One region of the Pseudomonas sp. B21-054 genome, then DNA from elsewhere that is predicted to be linked to it. Evidence: predicted binding sites of a transcription regulator. Region 1 holds the regulator's gene; the other holds the start of a gene.

Region 1 (8,146 bases):
AATGAGGACCTTATTGAAGCCGAGGGTCTCCAGATGTTCAGGGGCACCCGCTACCTGAGAGGCCGGGCGTTGGATTTTGGCCCTATTAAACCGGAACAGATTCTGACGGCGCAGTGATCGAGTGAATACGTCGGGGCCACAATGACGGTGTTGGACGTCGTTGCGGTCGCAGGTCTTTCCCCTCGCGACAAAAGTTGGAAGGCTTCTTGCAATACCCCGTCTGCGCCCGTCCGGGGCGTCAAAAGTTTGCTTCACAGGCACGGGGAATATTGGTGGATCGCTCTCAGTTACTCAGCACCGCGCGCAGCAACGTAGCAGATCTCAGCCGGGGCAATCTGGGTGTGCCGATCTTGCTGCTGGTCATGCTCGCCATGATGATGCTGCCGGTGCCGCCGTTCCTGCTGGACGTGTTCTTCACGTTCAACATCGCCCTGTCGATCGTGGTGCTTCTGGTATGCGTCTACGCCTTGCGGCCGCTGGATTTCGCGGTGTTCCCGACCATTCTGCTGGTGGCGACATTGATGCGCCTGGCGCTGAACGTGGCATCGACCCGGGTGGTCATGCTCCATGGCCAGGAAGGTCACGCCGCCGCTGGTAAGGTGATCCAGGCCTTCGGCGAGGTGGTGATCGGCGGTAACTACGTGGTTGGTATCGTGGTCTTCGCCATTTTGATGATCATCAACTTCGTCGTGGTGACCAAGGGCGCCGGGCGAATCTCCGAGGTGAGCGCGCGGTTCACCCTCGATGCGATGCCCGGCAAGCAAATGGCGATCGACGCGGACCTCAACGCCGGCCTGATCGACCAGGGCCAGGCCAAGCTGCGCCGTCTGGAAGTGGCCCAGGAAGCCGAGTTCTACGGTTCCATGGACGGCGCCAGCAAGTTCGTACGCGGTGACGCCATCGCCGGCCTGCTGATTTTGTTCATCAACCTGATCGGCGGCATGGCCGTCGGTATCTTCCAACACAACATGACTTTCGGCGACGCCGGCAAGGTTTACGCCTTGCTGACCATCGGTGACGGTTTGGTGGCGCAATTGCCATCACTGTTGTTATCCACAGCCGCCGCGATCATGGTGACCCGCGCTTCGGGGTCCGAAGACATGGGCAAGCAGATCGGCCGGCAGATGTTCGCCTCGCCCAAGGCCCTGGCGGTTGCCGCCGGCCTGATGGCGGTGATGGGCCTGGTGCCTGGCATGCCACACTTTTCCTTCTTGAGCATGGCGGCCCTGGCGGCGGGTGGCGCCTACCTGTTCTGGAAGAAGCAGAACGTGCAGAAGGTCCAGGCCCTGCAAGAGGTCAAGCGCCAGCAGGAACTGCTGCCATCGCCAGCCCGCGCCATGGAAACCAAGGAGCTGGGCTGGGACGACGTGACGCCCATCGACATGATCGGCCTGGAAGTCGGTTACCGCCTGATTCCATTGGTCGACCGCAACCAGGGCGGTCAATTGCTGGCGCGGATCAAGGGCGTGCGCAAGAAATTGTCCCAGGACTTGGGCTTCCTGATGCCCACCGTGCATATCCGCGACAACCTCGACCTGGCGCCGAGCGCCTACCGCTTGACGCTGATGGGCGTGATCTTGGCCGAAGCCGAGATCTACCCGGATCGCGAGCTGGCGATCAACCCGGGGCAGGTCTACGGCTCGCTCAACGGCATCACCGCCAAGGATCCGGCTTTTGGCCTGGAAGCGGTGTGGATCGAAATCAGCCAGCGGGCCCAGGCTCAGTCCCTCGGCTACACCGTGGTGGACGCCAGCACCGTCGTGGCGACCCACTTGAACCAGATTCTGTACAAGCACTCCAGCGAGCTGATCGGCCACGAAGAAGTCCAGCAACTCCTGCAAGTACTGGCCAAAGGCTCGCCAAAGCTGGCGGAAGAGCTGGTGCCGGGCGTGGTGTCGTTGTCACAATTGCTCAAGGTGTTGCAGGCGCTGTTGGCCGAACAGGTGCCTGTTCGCGACATTCGCAGCATTGCCGAGGCCATCGCCAACAACGCGTCCAAGAGTCAAGATACCGCCGCCCTGGTGGCTGCGGTTCGGGTCGGCGTATCCCGCGCAATCGTCCAAAGCATTGTAGGCACTGAGTCTGAGCTGCCTGTGATCACTCTGGAGCCAAGGTTGGAACAGATATTGCTCAATAGTCTTCAGAAGGCAGGACAAGGCTCGGAAGAGGGTGTTCTGCTGGAGCCAAGCATGGCTGAGAAGCTGCAGCGTTCGCTGATCGATGCAGCCCAGCGGCAGGAGATGCAAGGCCAACCGGTGATCCTGCTGGTGGCCGGCCCGATTCGCGCGATGCTCTCGCGATTCGGTCGCCTCGCGGTCCCGGGGTTGCATGTGCTGGCGTACCAGGAAATACCGGACAACAAGCAAGTGACCATCGTTGCGACAGTAGGGCCCAACGGCTGAGGTAGTGGTTTATGCAAGTGAAGCGTTTTTTCGCCGCCGATATGCGTCAGGCCATGAAGCTGGTTCGTGACGAGCTGGGCGCTGAAGCCGCCATTATTGGCAATCGCCGGATCGCTGGCGGTGTCGAGCTGACGGCGGCCCTGGATTACAAATTGTCGGCGCTGGCCCCGCGCGTTCCAAACATGGAACTCGAGGATGAGCTGCGCAAGACCCAATCGCGTATCGCCAGCGCCCAGGCCGAATTGAGCCTGCGCAGCAGCGAAGGCCAGGCCAGCGCGGGCACCAATCGTCAATTGTTCGCCGGTCAGCCGCTGACGGCCGGCCTGCCGTTGACCGCCGCCGAGCCGCTGATCGAGCAGGCCCAGGTCGAGCCACGTCGTCCGGCACCGGCTCCGGCCGCGCCAGGCGCGGGTATCGACCCGCGTGCCTTGGACTCGATGCGCTTTGAACTCAACAGCCTGCGTGAACTGATGGAAGTCCAGCTTGGCTCCCTGGCCTGGAACCAGCTGCAAGGCAGCCGTCCAGCCCAGGCCAACCTGTGGCGTCGCCTGCAACGCATTGGCCTGTCCGGCCCGTTGTCCCGGGACCTGCTGGCGCTGATCAACGGTATCGAAGAACCTCGCCAGGCCTGGCGCATGTTGCTGGCGCACCTGGCGCGGATGATTGCTACACCGGAAGTCGAACCGCTGGAAGAGGGTGGAGTGATTGCGATGGTCGGCCCTGCCGGCATGGGCAAGACCACCACCCTGGCCAAGCTCGCCGCCCGTTATGTACTCAAGTACGGTGCCCAGAGCATTGCCCTGGTGAGCATGGACAGTTTCCGCATCGGCGCTCAGGAACAACTCAAGACCTTGGGCCGGATCCTCAATGTGTCGGTGACCCATGTGGATCCGGGCCAGTCCCTGGCCCAGGCACTGGAACCACTGCTGCGCAAACGCGTCGTGCTGATCGATACCGCCGGCCTGCAAGCCAGCGATCCGGCCCTGCGCATGCAGCTCGAAAGCCTGGCCGGGCGCGGCATTCGGTCAAAAAATTATCTCGTGTTGGCAACCACCAGCCAAAAGCAGGTTCTAACCGCCGCGTACCACAGCTACAAACGCTGCGGGCTAGCCGGCTGCATCCTGACTAAGCTGGACGAAACGGCAAGCCTGGGCGAGGTGTTGAGCCTGGCGATCGGTCATGAACTACCGGTGGCCTATCTGACCGACGGACCGCGGATCCCGGATGATTTGCATCTGCCGCGCCGTCATCAACTGGTCAGTCGTGCCGTGAGTGTGCAAATGCAGGAAGAACCCAGCGAGGAAGCCATGGCTGACATGTTCGCTGACATCTACCACAGCCCGACCAAACAGGTCGGCTGAGGTAATCATGAATATTTTTTGTACCTACATCGATGGTCTGCCATGCATTGTTCCGAATGGGAACGCGCAGCCAGTAATGTGGCCTCCGTCTAAGTAAGACAAGGTAAAGAACGAACATGGGCAGCATGCATCCCGTACAGGTGATCGCGGTGACCGGCGGCAAAGGTGGCGTCGGGAAGACTAACGTGTCAGTGAACTTGTCCCTGGCTCTGGCAGAGCTTGGCCGACGGGTCATGCTGCTGGACGCCGACCTGGGCCTGGCGAACGTCGATGTGCTGCTGGGGCTCACCCCCAAGCGCACGCTGGCGGACGTCATCGAAGGTCGCTGCGAACTGCGCGACGTGCTGCTGCAGGGGCCAGGCGGTATTCGCATCGTGCCGGCGGCCTCTGGCACCCAGAGCATGGTTCATCTGACCCCGGCCCAGCACGCGGGCCTGATCCAGGCCTTCAGCGACATCGGTGACAACCTCGATGTGCTGGTGATCGACACCGCAGCCGGTATCGGTGACTCGGTCGTCAGTTTCGTCCGCGCCGCCCAGGAAGTACTGCTGGTGGTCTGCGACGAACCGACGTCCATCACCGACGCCTACGCCCTGATCAAGTTATTGAACCGTGACTACGGCATGAACCGCTTCCGCGTCCTGGCCAACATGGCCCAGAGCCCGCAGGAAGGGCGCAACCTGTTCGCCAAGTTGACCAAGGTCACCGATCGCTTCCTGGACGTCGCCCTACAATACGTCGGCGCCGTGCCGTACGACGAAAGCGTACGCAAGGCCGTCCAGAAGCAACGTGCCGTTTATGAAGCTTTTCCCCGTTCCAAATGCGCGCTGGCGTTCAAGGCGATCGCCCAGAAGGTCGACACCTGGCCACTGCCGGCCAACCCTCGCGGGCATCTGGAATTTTTCGTCGAGCGTCTTGTGCAACAAACAGCAGGGCCCGTGCTATGACTGCCAGCGGTTACAACCATCTCTACAAAAAATCGGCACGGGACGCCCAATACGAACTGATTGAGCGTTATGCGCCACTGGTCAAGCGTATCGCCTATCACTTGTTGGCGCGGTTGCCGGCCAGTGTCCAGGTCGAGGACTTGATCCAGGCGGGCATGATCGGCCTGCTCGAAGTATCGAATAAATACGATGCGAGCAAGGGCGCCAGTTTCGAGACGTATGCCGGTATTCGCATCCGTGGGGCGATGCTCGATGAAGTCCGCAAGGGCGATTGGGCACCGCGTTCGGTGCACCGTAATACCCGTATGGTCAGTGACGCGATTCGCGCTATTGAAGCTAAAACCGGGCGTGACGCTAAAGATCACGAGGTTGCGGCCGAACTCCAGTTGAGTCTCGATGATTATTACGGGATTTTGAACGATACCTTGGGCAGCCGCCTGTTCAGTTTCGACGACCTGTTGCAGGACGGCGAACACGAAGGGCTGCACGAGGACAATGCGAGTGCTCACATGGAGCCGTCGCGTGACCTGGAAGATGAGCGTTTCCAGAGCGCGCTGGCGGATGCGATTGCCAATTTGCCGGAGCGTGAGCGACTGGTCTTGGCGTTGTACTACGACGAAGAGCTGAATCTCAAGGAAATCGGTGAGGTCCTGGGGGTCAGCGAATCGCGGGTCAGCCAGTTACACAGCCAGTGCGCGGCCCGTTTGCGGGGGCGTTTGGGGGAGTGGCGAGCGCGCTGACTGCAGTGTGGGGACACTGCGAACGAGGTTGGTCTGGCAAGCACTGCGCCAGTCTCCATTCGCGGGGCTCCAGACCGTTGTCGAGTGTTGTGCCGGATTGATTGAAATGGCGCGTTCAGGTGCTGGACGCGTTTAAGACTGCTTGGAGGTCGAATTGGACAAGAACATGAAAATCCTCATCGTTGATGACTTCTCAACGATGCGGCGGATCATAAAAAACCTGTTGCGTGACCTTGGGTTCACCAACACGGTCGAGGCCGACGATGGCACCACTGCCATTCCGGTCCTCAACAGCGGGAGCATCGACTTTCTGGTGACTGACTGGAACATGCCCGGCATGACCGGTATCGACTTGCTGCGCCATGTGCGCGCCGACGAAAAACTCAAGCACCTTCCCGTGCTGATGGTGACTGCCGAAGCCAAGCGCGAGCAGATCATCGAAGCGGCTCAGGCCGGTGTAAACGGCTATGTGGTCAAACCCTTCACGGCCCAGGCGTTGAAAGAGAAGATCGAGAAAATCTTCGAACGCATCGGTTAACCGCGCCACGGGGGAGCTATGGATAACGAATCTTCAATGGGCGATTTTGAATCGACCCTGAAAAAACATGCCCGCGAACTGGTCGACAGCCTTGAAAAAGGTCGTTTTGGCGATGCGGTTCAAATGATCCATGAGCTCAACCAGACCCGTGACCGGGGTCTGTATCAGGAAGTGGGCAAGCTCACGCGTGAATTGCACAGCGCCATTGTCAATTTCCAGATCGACCCGAACATGCCCCAGGCCGAGGAAGTCTCGCAGATCACCGACGCCACCGAGCGTCTGGGTTATGTGGTCAAGCTGACCGAGGCCGCAGCGAACCGCACCATGGACCTGGTGGAAAGCGCAACGCCGCTGGTCAATGGCCTGAGCGAGGAAGCCCAGGCCTTGAGCACCGACTGGGGTCGGTTCATGCGGCGCGAAGTCGGCGCTGAGGAGTTTCGGGACCTGGCCCGGCGGGTCGACGGTTTCCTGACGCGTAGCAGCGCCGATAGCCGCGCGGTGGCAAGCAATCTCAACGACATTCTGCTGGCTCAGGACTATCAAGACCTGACCGGTCAGGTGATCAAGCGCGTGACCCAATTGGTCACCGAAGTCGAAAGTAATCTGCTCAAACTGGTGTTGATGGCCAGCCAGGTCGACCGCTTTGCAGGCATCGAACACGACCGTGAAGCGATCCTTGCTGAAAAAGATCCACAAAAACATCTCTCTCAGGGTGAAGGTCCGCAGATTCATGCCGATAAAAGAGAAGACGTTATGTCCGGTCAGGACGATGTGGACGATTTGCTGTCCAGCCTTGGATTCTGAGTTTTAGCCCTGTTTTAGGAGCAGCCATTAATGAGCTTCGGCGCCGATGAAGAGATCCTTCAGGATTTCCTGGTTGAGGCCGGCGAGATTCTAGAGCAACTGTCTGAACAACTGGTCGAGCTGGAAAGCCGACCGGATGATGCGGACTTGCTCAATGCAATTTTTCGCGGTTTCCACACTGTAAAAGGAGGCGCCGGCTTCCTCCAGCTCAATGAGCTGGTGGAGTGCTGCCACATTGCCGAGAACGTGTTTGACATCCTGCGCAAGGGTGAACGCCGCGTTGATTCGGAACTGATGGACGTGGTGCTTGAAGCGCTGGATGCGGTCAATAGCATGTTCAGCGAAGTGCGTGAGCGCTCGCCGATCACCGCGGCCACGCCTGAGTTGCTCGCTGCGCTGGCACGCCTGGCGGAGCCGCAATCGGCGGACGAACCCGCTCCGGCTGTCGAGGCCGCCGTTGAAGAACCGGTCGCCGAGGAATCGGGCGACATCACCGATAACGAATTTGAACAGTTGCTGGACTCGCTGAACGCCGTCAAGGCCCAGGCCGAGGCCCCGACAGCGTCGGTAGCCCCTGCTGCGCCCGCCAATGTGACTGCTGCCGCCAGTGATGAAATCACCGACGACGAGTTCGAGTCGTTGCTCGACCAGCTCCATGGCAAAGGCCAGTTCGCTCCCGATGCAGCCGTCCCAGCGGCGGCCCCGGCCGCCCCGAAAGCGGCGGGCGACAACTCCGACATCACCGACGACGAATTCGAAGCCTTGCTCGATCAGTTGCACGGCAAGGGCACGTTTGCCGTTGACGCGCTGGATTCGGCGATTGCTTCCGCGCCGAAACCGGCCAAGCCTACCGCCGCCGCGGCTGGCAGTGACCTGATCAGCGACCACGAATTCGAATCGCTGCTCGACGAACTGCATGGCAAAGGCAAGTTCACTGAAGTCGGTACGGCTGCCGCAGCGCCTGCTGGCGCGGCTGCCGCGCCGACGGCCAAGGCTGCTGCGCCCAAACCCGCTGCCAAGGCTCCTGAGCCCAAGGCCGAGACACCCAAGACCGAAACGTCCAAGCCTGCTCCGGCCGCTGCCCCTGCAGCCGCCCGGGCTCCGGCGGCTCCACCCGCGGAAAAACCCGCCAGCGAAGCCGAGACCACCGTTCGGGTCGACACTGCGCGCCTGGACGAGATCATGAACATGGTCGGCGAACTGGTGCTGGTGCGTAACCGTCTGGTGCGCCTGGGCCTCAACAGCCAGGACGAAGCGATGTCCAAGGCTGTGTCGAACCTCGACGTGGTCACGGCCGATCTGCAGACGGCGGTCATGAAGACCCGGATGCAGCCGATCAAGAAAGTCTTCGGGC
Region 2 (7,187 bases), 780 kb from region 1:
CGGTGATGCAGGTGTCCGGGGGTTCGCAGTCGTTCAACACCGTCAATCAGCTGCGCGTGCTGGGCCGCTGGATGCGCATGTTCACCATCCCCAACCAGTCGTCGGTGCCCAAGGCGTTCCTGGAGTTCGACGAGCAGGATCGCATGAAGCCCTCGGCCCTGTACGACCGGGTGGTGGATGTGATGGAAGAACTGGTGAGGTTCACCGTGCTGCTGCGTGACCGGCCGGACCTGGTGGACCGTTACTCCGAACGCAAGGAGTCGGCCGAACAGTTATCCAAGCGGGTCAATCAACGTTCGCTATAAGCCTGTTTCACCGCCTCTATCCAGGCCGGCTCCAGGCGCGACTGGTCGGTGTCCAGGTTCAGCGCTTGCATCTTCGCCAGGTGCTCCTCGGCCTCTCGCGCCAGTGAGCCCTGGGCGCTGGAGTTGGCATCCAGTTGATGCATCTGGGCCAACCCCAGATGATAGAAGCGCAACAGCTTCATGGCGGTGAAGTCCTGGGCCTGCACTCCGGCCTTCACCTGGTGCATCACGTTGGTGATTTTCATCAGGCTGCGCTTGAGCTGCCAGCCGTACACCGCAGCGGCCATCCAGGGTTGCGACCAGAAAGACAGGCGCATCAGCGCAACCATCGCCAGCACCGCGACAATCACCCCACCGAGGTTGAAGCGAAAGTTATCGCCGCCAGGCGTACCGAACAGCATCACCGCCAGGCTGGACAACAGCATCGCCAGGGCCAGGAACGTCACGGCGACGATGAGGGTGCTGCGACGGGTCTGCTGGCGGTAGGTACCGGCATCCCACGGTTTGATCTCGAACATCGCGATGTCATTTCCTTGTGCGGCATAAAAAAGTGTCGCGCATTATCGCCTGCCCGGTGGATTTAGCTATGCTGGGGCTCATTTTGCGCTGTAACCGAGCCGACGGATCCGGATCAAAGTCCATGGCGATACCGCAAGGATCGTGCGATCTTCCTACGTGGACGTATTTTTAAAGATGCCGTGGTTGTGTGCACGGCATCGTTTTCAAGGAAAGCTGAATGACTCAAAGACATGTAATCAACGCTTCTGTAAGCCCCAAGGGCAGCCTGGAGACCTTGTCCCAGCGCGAAGTCCAGCAACTGAGCGAAGCCGGTTCCGGCAGTATCTACACCCTTTTCCGCCAGTGCGCCCTGGCCATCCTCAACACCGGCGCCCATGTTGATAACGCCAAGACCATCCTGGAAGCCTACAAGGACTTCGAGATCCGCATTCACCAGCAGGACCGTGGCGTACGCCTGGAGCTGCTGAACGCGCCGGCCGACGCCTTCGTCGACGGCGAAATGATCGCCAGCACCCGGGAAATGCTGTTCAGCGCCCTGCGCGACATCGTCTACACCGAGAATGAACTGGACAGCCAGCGCATCGACCTCAGCTCATCCCAAGGCATCAGCGACTACGTTTTCCACCTGCTGCGCAACGCCCGCACCTTGCGTCCTGGCGTCGAGCCGAAAATCGTCGTGTGCTGGGGCGGTCACTCGATCAACACCGAAGAATACAAATACACCAAGAAAGTCGGCCACGAACTGGGCTTGCGCAGCCTGGACATCTGCACCGGCTGCGGCCCGGGCGTGATGAAAGGCCCGATGAAAGGCGCCACCATTGCCCACGCCAAGCAGCGTATCCATGGTGGTCGGTACCTGGGCCTGACAGAGCCGGGCATCATCGCCGCCGAAGCGCCGAACCCGATCGTCAATGAGCTGGTGATCCTGCCGGACATCGAGAAGCGCCTGGAAGCCTTCGTGCGTGTCGGCCATGGCATCATCATCTTCCCGGGCGGTGCCGGTACGGCAGAAGAGTTCCTGTACTTGCTGGGCATCCTGATGCACCCGGCCAACCAGGACCTGCCCTTCCCTGTGGTCCTCACCGGACCGAAAAGCGCCGCACCGTACCTCGACCAGTTGCACGCGTTTGTCGGTGCGACCCTGGGCGAGGCGGCGCAGAAGCACTACCAGATCATCATCGACGACCCGGCCGAAGTGGCCCGGCAGATGACCCAGGGGCTCAAGGAGGTCAAGCAATTCCGCCGCGAGCGCAACGACGCCTTCCACTTCAACTGGTTGCTGAAAATCGACGAAGGCTTCCAGCGCCCGTTCGACCCGACCCACGCCAACATGGCCAGCCTGGGCCTGAGTCGCGACCTGCCCGCCCATGAACTGGCCGCCAACCTGCGCCGGGCGTTTTCGGGAATTGTGGCGGGTAACGTCAAGGACAAAGGTATTCGCCTGATCGAGGAACATGGCCCGTACGAGATCCACGGCGACGCCGCCATCATGGAACCTCTCGACCGCCTGCTTCAGGCTTTCGTCGCCCAGCACCGGATGAAACTGCCGGGCGGCGCGGCGTATGTGCCGTGTTATCGCGTGGTGACCTGACTTTATGGGTGGGGTTTATAGGTCGTGTGTATATCCATTTTTTGTGTAACGGCTACCTATGGTTCCGCCGTTACCAAAAAAACGGATATACACACTAACCATAAACCCTAAGCCCCCCAAAACCACGCTCACAAAACCGGGATCAACCGCATCAACCCACCCTCACCCACCTCGACACTCAGCCCAAGATAATCCTTGATCATCGGATGGACGCTGACCAGCGGATGCGTATGGGTCGCCGTCACCACCCTCACATCCGCCCCCGCCGCCTCACCGGCCTGGATGCCTGCCTTGGCGTCTTCAAAGACCAGGCACTCTTGCGCTGCCACATGCAACCGCTCGGCCGCCAGTCGATAGCAAGTGGGATTAGGTTTGCCATCGCTAACATCCTCGGCAGTGACCATTACTCCGGGGCGCGGAATGCCCGCAGCTTCCATACGGCGCAAGGCCAATGCCATGGGCGCCGAGGTGACGATTGCCCATCGCTCTGGCGGCAGGCTTTGCAGAAATGCAGCCGCACCGGGCACTTGCACGACACCTTCGACGTCTTCGATTTCCTCCCGGGTAATCTGCTCGGCTTCGGCCTGGGCATCCACCCCCGGCAGGTGCTGGCGGGCGATGGTGTCGATGGCGCGCACGCCATGGATCGTCGGCAGGAACGTCGCCACGTCCACACCGTGGCGCAGGGCCCAGCGTGTCCAGATCCGCTCGGCGGCGGCGATGGAATTGAGCAACGTGCCGTCCATGTCGAAAAGGAAGGCGCGGTAGGCAATGTTGAGTGAAGGGCTGGCTGGCATCGGATCCTCGGTGACGGGGGACAGGTGACGGCCACTGTAACATCGCCAGGCACCGAACCCTTGTGGGAGCGAGCTTGCTCGCGATAGCGGTGAATCAGCCTGCATCGATGCCGAGTGTGCCGACGCCATCGCGAGCAAGCTCGCTCCCACAGGGACCAGCGGTGGGTCGACTACACCAACCGCTCAATCGGCTGATGCTGCCAGACCAATTTGTAATACAGCGTCTGCAACACCAGCATGCTCAGGTAAGCCACCGGGAACGCCATCCATACCCCTTGCAACCCGAAGTGCGCGTCCAGCAGATACGCCGCCGGCACTTGCACACCGACGATGCAGAAAATCGAAATCGCCACCGGCACCAGCACCGTGCCACTGGCGCGCATGATGCCGCCGACGATGGCCTGGAAGCCGAACACCAGCAGGCTCCAAAGCATGATGTGCAGCAGATGTTCGGCCTGCACTCGCGCTGCCGGATCGGTGATGAACAGTCCCAACAGCCAGTGGGACAACAGGTACCCCAGGAGCACCAGCCCACCGGTGAGCCAGAGGTTGAATGCAAGCCCCGTGCGCAGGATCGGCCCCAGACGCTCCAGCCGGCCGGCACCGATGGCCTGGGCGCCGAGGATCGAGGCGGTGATGGCAATCGACAGCGCCGGAAACTGCACGTAGTTAACGATCTGCGTCACCGCGCCGTAGGCCGCCGTGGCCTGGGAGCCGTGGCGATTGACCAGCGCCAGGATCACCAACTCCGACAACGAGATCACCACCATCTGCAACCCCGTCGGCAGGCCGATGCGCAGCACCTTGCCGAGGATGTCCCTGTCCAGGCGCATCGCCGCGAACAACGCACGGTCTGGCGCCAGGGCATGCTCGCGGCGATTCAGGCGCCACGCCAGCATCAGCATCGCCGACGTCGTCCCCGCCAGCCCCGCCCATGCCGCGCTCTGGATGCCCATCTGCGGCAACCCCAGCCAGCCGCGAATCAACGCCGGCGTGAGCAGCAACCCGATGCTGGTGGACACCAGCAGCGCCAACATCGGTGACACCGTATCGCTCACCCCGCGCAGCAATTGGGTGAACAGCACGAATACCAGCAACATCGGCAGGATCCACAGCATGACCCTGGCATAGGAAACGGCGTCCTCCAGCACGTCGGCCGGCGTGCCGAGCCCTTGCAACGCCTGACGCGCAAAGACACTGCCAAGCACCGCCGCCACCAGGCCAATGATCGCCCCCAGCAACAAGGTCGAACCGGCGATCGCCTTCACCGTGCCGGTTTCGCCGGCACCGTAGGCTTGCCCGATCAACACTCCCGCCCCCGCGCCCAGGCCGATCACCAACGCGATAAAGAAAAACACGATGGGAAACATGCCCGACACCGACGCCAATGCCTGGGTGCCGAGCATCTGGCCGATGTAAATGCTGTTGAACGTGCCGGACATGGACTGCAGGAAGTTGGACAGGACCATGGGAGTCAGGAACAGGAGGTAGGTTTTCCAGAGAGGCTGGGTGGACATGGGCACTCGTGATGGCAGGTTCGAAATCCGATGCAGGGTAATTTAGCTCAATCCTTACATCTGGTTTCAGAAGAATTTGATCGTTCCCACGCTCTGCGTGGGAACGATCAATCATGGGTGGGGCTTATACCTTCGTCGGTCCACCTCGACATTTTCCAGACTGTGTCTAATCTGAAGTAGCACAGTGCCACGCACCGTGTAGGCCAATGCCTACAGCAATTCTGGAATCGGACAGCCGGTCTTAAAGTCCGAACGAGGGGCGCAGATAACCAGTTATTCGCAAATAACCTGTTTGTAACACTGTTCAAGGACCGAACCATGACGTCGTATTCACGCGGTCATTCCTTCCCCAAATCCCAACCACGCCTGCTCTGGAATCCGGTGCTAGTGACCATTGCCGCGGGCGTCGGCGTGCTGGCACTCAACGGTCCGAGTGCGCAAAACATCGGTTTGAGTATCACACTCCTGGCCTTGGGCATCGGTGCCGGCGTATGGAGCGCCCGTTCGCAACGTCACCAGCTTGATGCATCCATCGCCGAGGCCATCGCCCGCAATGAGCTGCACGCCGCCGAACATCCAGGCCACAAGAACAGCGCACAACTCAACGAAGTCATCCTCGGCGCCATGCCGATCTGGGCCAAGCAGGTGGAAAGCTCCCGGCAGCAGACCGAAACCGCGATTGTCTCGCTGACCAGCCGCTTCACCGGCATTTCTTCACGCCTGGAAGACACCGTGCAAGCCTCGCAGCTGGCCGCCGGCGAACTGACCGGCAAAAGCAGTGGTGGCGCGGTGCAGGTGCTGGCCCAGAGCGAAAGTGAACTGGTGCAGGTGATCGATTCCTTGAAGGCCACCCAGGCCAGCCGCGACGAGACGTTGGCCCAGGTCCGCAACCTCACCGCCTACACCGGCGAGCTACGGACCATGGCCGCCGATGTCGCGGCGATTGCCGCGCAGACCAACCTGCTGGCCCTCAACGCCGCCATCGAAGCCGCCCGTGCCGGCGAAGCCGGACGTGGCTTTGCGGTGGTGGCGGACGCGGTGCGCAGCCTGTCGAGCAAGTCCAGCGAGACCGGCCAGCAGATGTCGGCCAAGGTCGACATCATCAACAACGCCATCACCCAATTGGTCCAGGCCGCCTCCAGTGGCGCGGACCAGGACAGCCATTCCGTGGCCGGCTCCGAAGACAGCATCCAGCGCGTGCTGGAGCGTTTCAAGAGCGTCACCGGGCGGCTGGCCGAATCGGCTGACCTGCTGCAACAGGAAAGCTTCGGCATTCGCGACGAACTCACCGAAGTGCTGGTCAGCCTGCAATTCCAGGATCGGGTCAGCCAGATTCTCAGCCACGTGCGCGACAACATCGAGGACCTGCATGTGCACATGCAGCAGGCCAGCCAGTCGCCCGACCAGGCCGTCTCCATCGACGCCCGCCAATGGCTGGCACGCATGGAAACCACTTATGCCACCGACGAGCAACGCCGCAACCACCGCGGCGACTCGGGCGCGCAACAGGTTTCACAGGAAATAACCTTCTTTTAGGAGAGCCACTCATGGCTAAAAGTGTATTGGTTGTCGACGACTCCGCGAGCGTCCGGCAGGTCGTCGGTATCGCGTTGAAAAGTGCCGGCTACGATGTGATCGAGGCCAGCGACGGCAAGGATGCCCTGGGCAAGCTCAATGGACAGAAAGTGCACCTGATCATCAGTGACGTGAACATGCCCAACATGGACGGCATCACCTTCGTCAAGGAGGTCAAGAAGCTCGCCAGCTACAAGTTCACGCCGATCATCATGCTCACCACCGAATCCCAGGAATCGAAGAAACAAGAGGGCCAGGCGGCGGGTGCCAAGGCCTGGGTGGTCAAGCCATTCCAGCCGGCGCAGATGCTGGCGGCGGTGTCCAAACTGATTCTTCCCTGATTGCCGGAGGCTGTGATGCCGTTGCTGTACGAAACATTGGATGACACCGCGCAGGTTCACATCGACGGCGAGCTGACGATCTACACCGCGGCGGACCTGGCAGCGCAGCTGCTGCCGCGCCTGGGGGCGACGCCACATATGGAACTGGATCTTTCGCAGGTCACGGAGATGGACGGCGCCGGCCTGCAACTGCTGATGATGGTCCAGCGCGAGGCCCCCAAGGCAGGTACCCAACTGACGCTGACCGGTTACAGCAACGCCGTCACCGAAACACTTGCCCTGTGCAACCTGGTTGCCTAGAGGCCCCGTAACACGTCGGACACGACAAAGGATATGCGCGTGAGCATCAATCTCGATCAGGCACAACAAACGTTCATTGTCGAGGCACGGGAACAGTTGCAGGCGATGGAAGAATCCCTGCTGCAACTGGAAAGCGACCCCGAAGACGATGATGCCATCGGCGCGATCTTCCGGGCCGCCCACACGATCAAGGGTTCGGCCGGACTGTTCGGCCTGGAACCGATCGTCAGCTTCACCCACAT

The links. Region 1 encodes FliA, which starts transcription of late flagellar genes. Its sites were predicted from a motif close to CTAAAGTTTNNNNNNNNNNNGCCGNTAA; they were not measured.
Region 2: a site for FliA is predicted at 4,971-4,998, ahead of LOY70_RS11965 (methyl-accepting chemotaxis protein). Genes of this name have one in related genera too.

Annotation. Positions count from the first base shown of each region.
Region 1 covers NZ_CP087204.1:1,864,646-1,872,791, forward strand. The annotation lists gene LOY70_RS08280 (hypothetical protein) at 1-117, shown strand, start outside; gene flhA (flagellar biosynthesis protein FlhA) at 273-2,402, shown strand; gene flhF (flagellar biosynthesis protein FlhF) at 2,414-3,763, shown strand; gene fleN (flagellar synthesis regulator FleN) at 3,880-4,710, shown strand; gene fliA (RNA polymerase sigma factor FliA) at 4,707-5,450, shown strand; gene LOY70_RS08305 (chemotaxis response regulator CheY) at 5,617-5,988, shown strand; gene LOY70_RS08310 (protein phosphatase CheZ) at 6,007-6,792, shown strand; gene LOY70_RS08315 (chemotaxis protein CheA) at 6,823-8,146, shown strand, end outside.
Region 2 covers NZ_CP087204.1:2,644,528-2,651,714, reverse strand. The annotation lists gene arsH (arsenical resistance protein ArsH) at 1-305, shown strand, start outside; gene LOY70_RS11985 (DUF3087 domain-containing protein) at 290-823, opposite strand; gene ppnN (nucleotide 5'-monophosphate nucleosidase PpnN) at 1,042-2,415, shown strand; gene LOY70_RS11975 (HAD family hydrolase) at 2,544-3,212, opposite strand; gene LOY70_RS11970 (MATE family efflux transporter) at 3,383-4,729, opposite strand; gene LOY70_RS11965 (methyl-accepting chemotaxis protein) at 5,048-6,265, shown strand; gene LOY70_RS11960 (response regulator) at 6,277-6,645, shown strand; gene LOY70_RS11955 (lipid asymmetry maintenance protein MlaB) at 6,661-6,945, shown strand; gene LOY70_RS11950 (chemotaxis protein CheA) at 6,985-7,187, shown strand, end outside.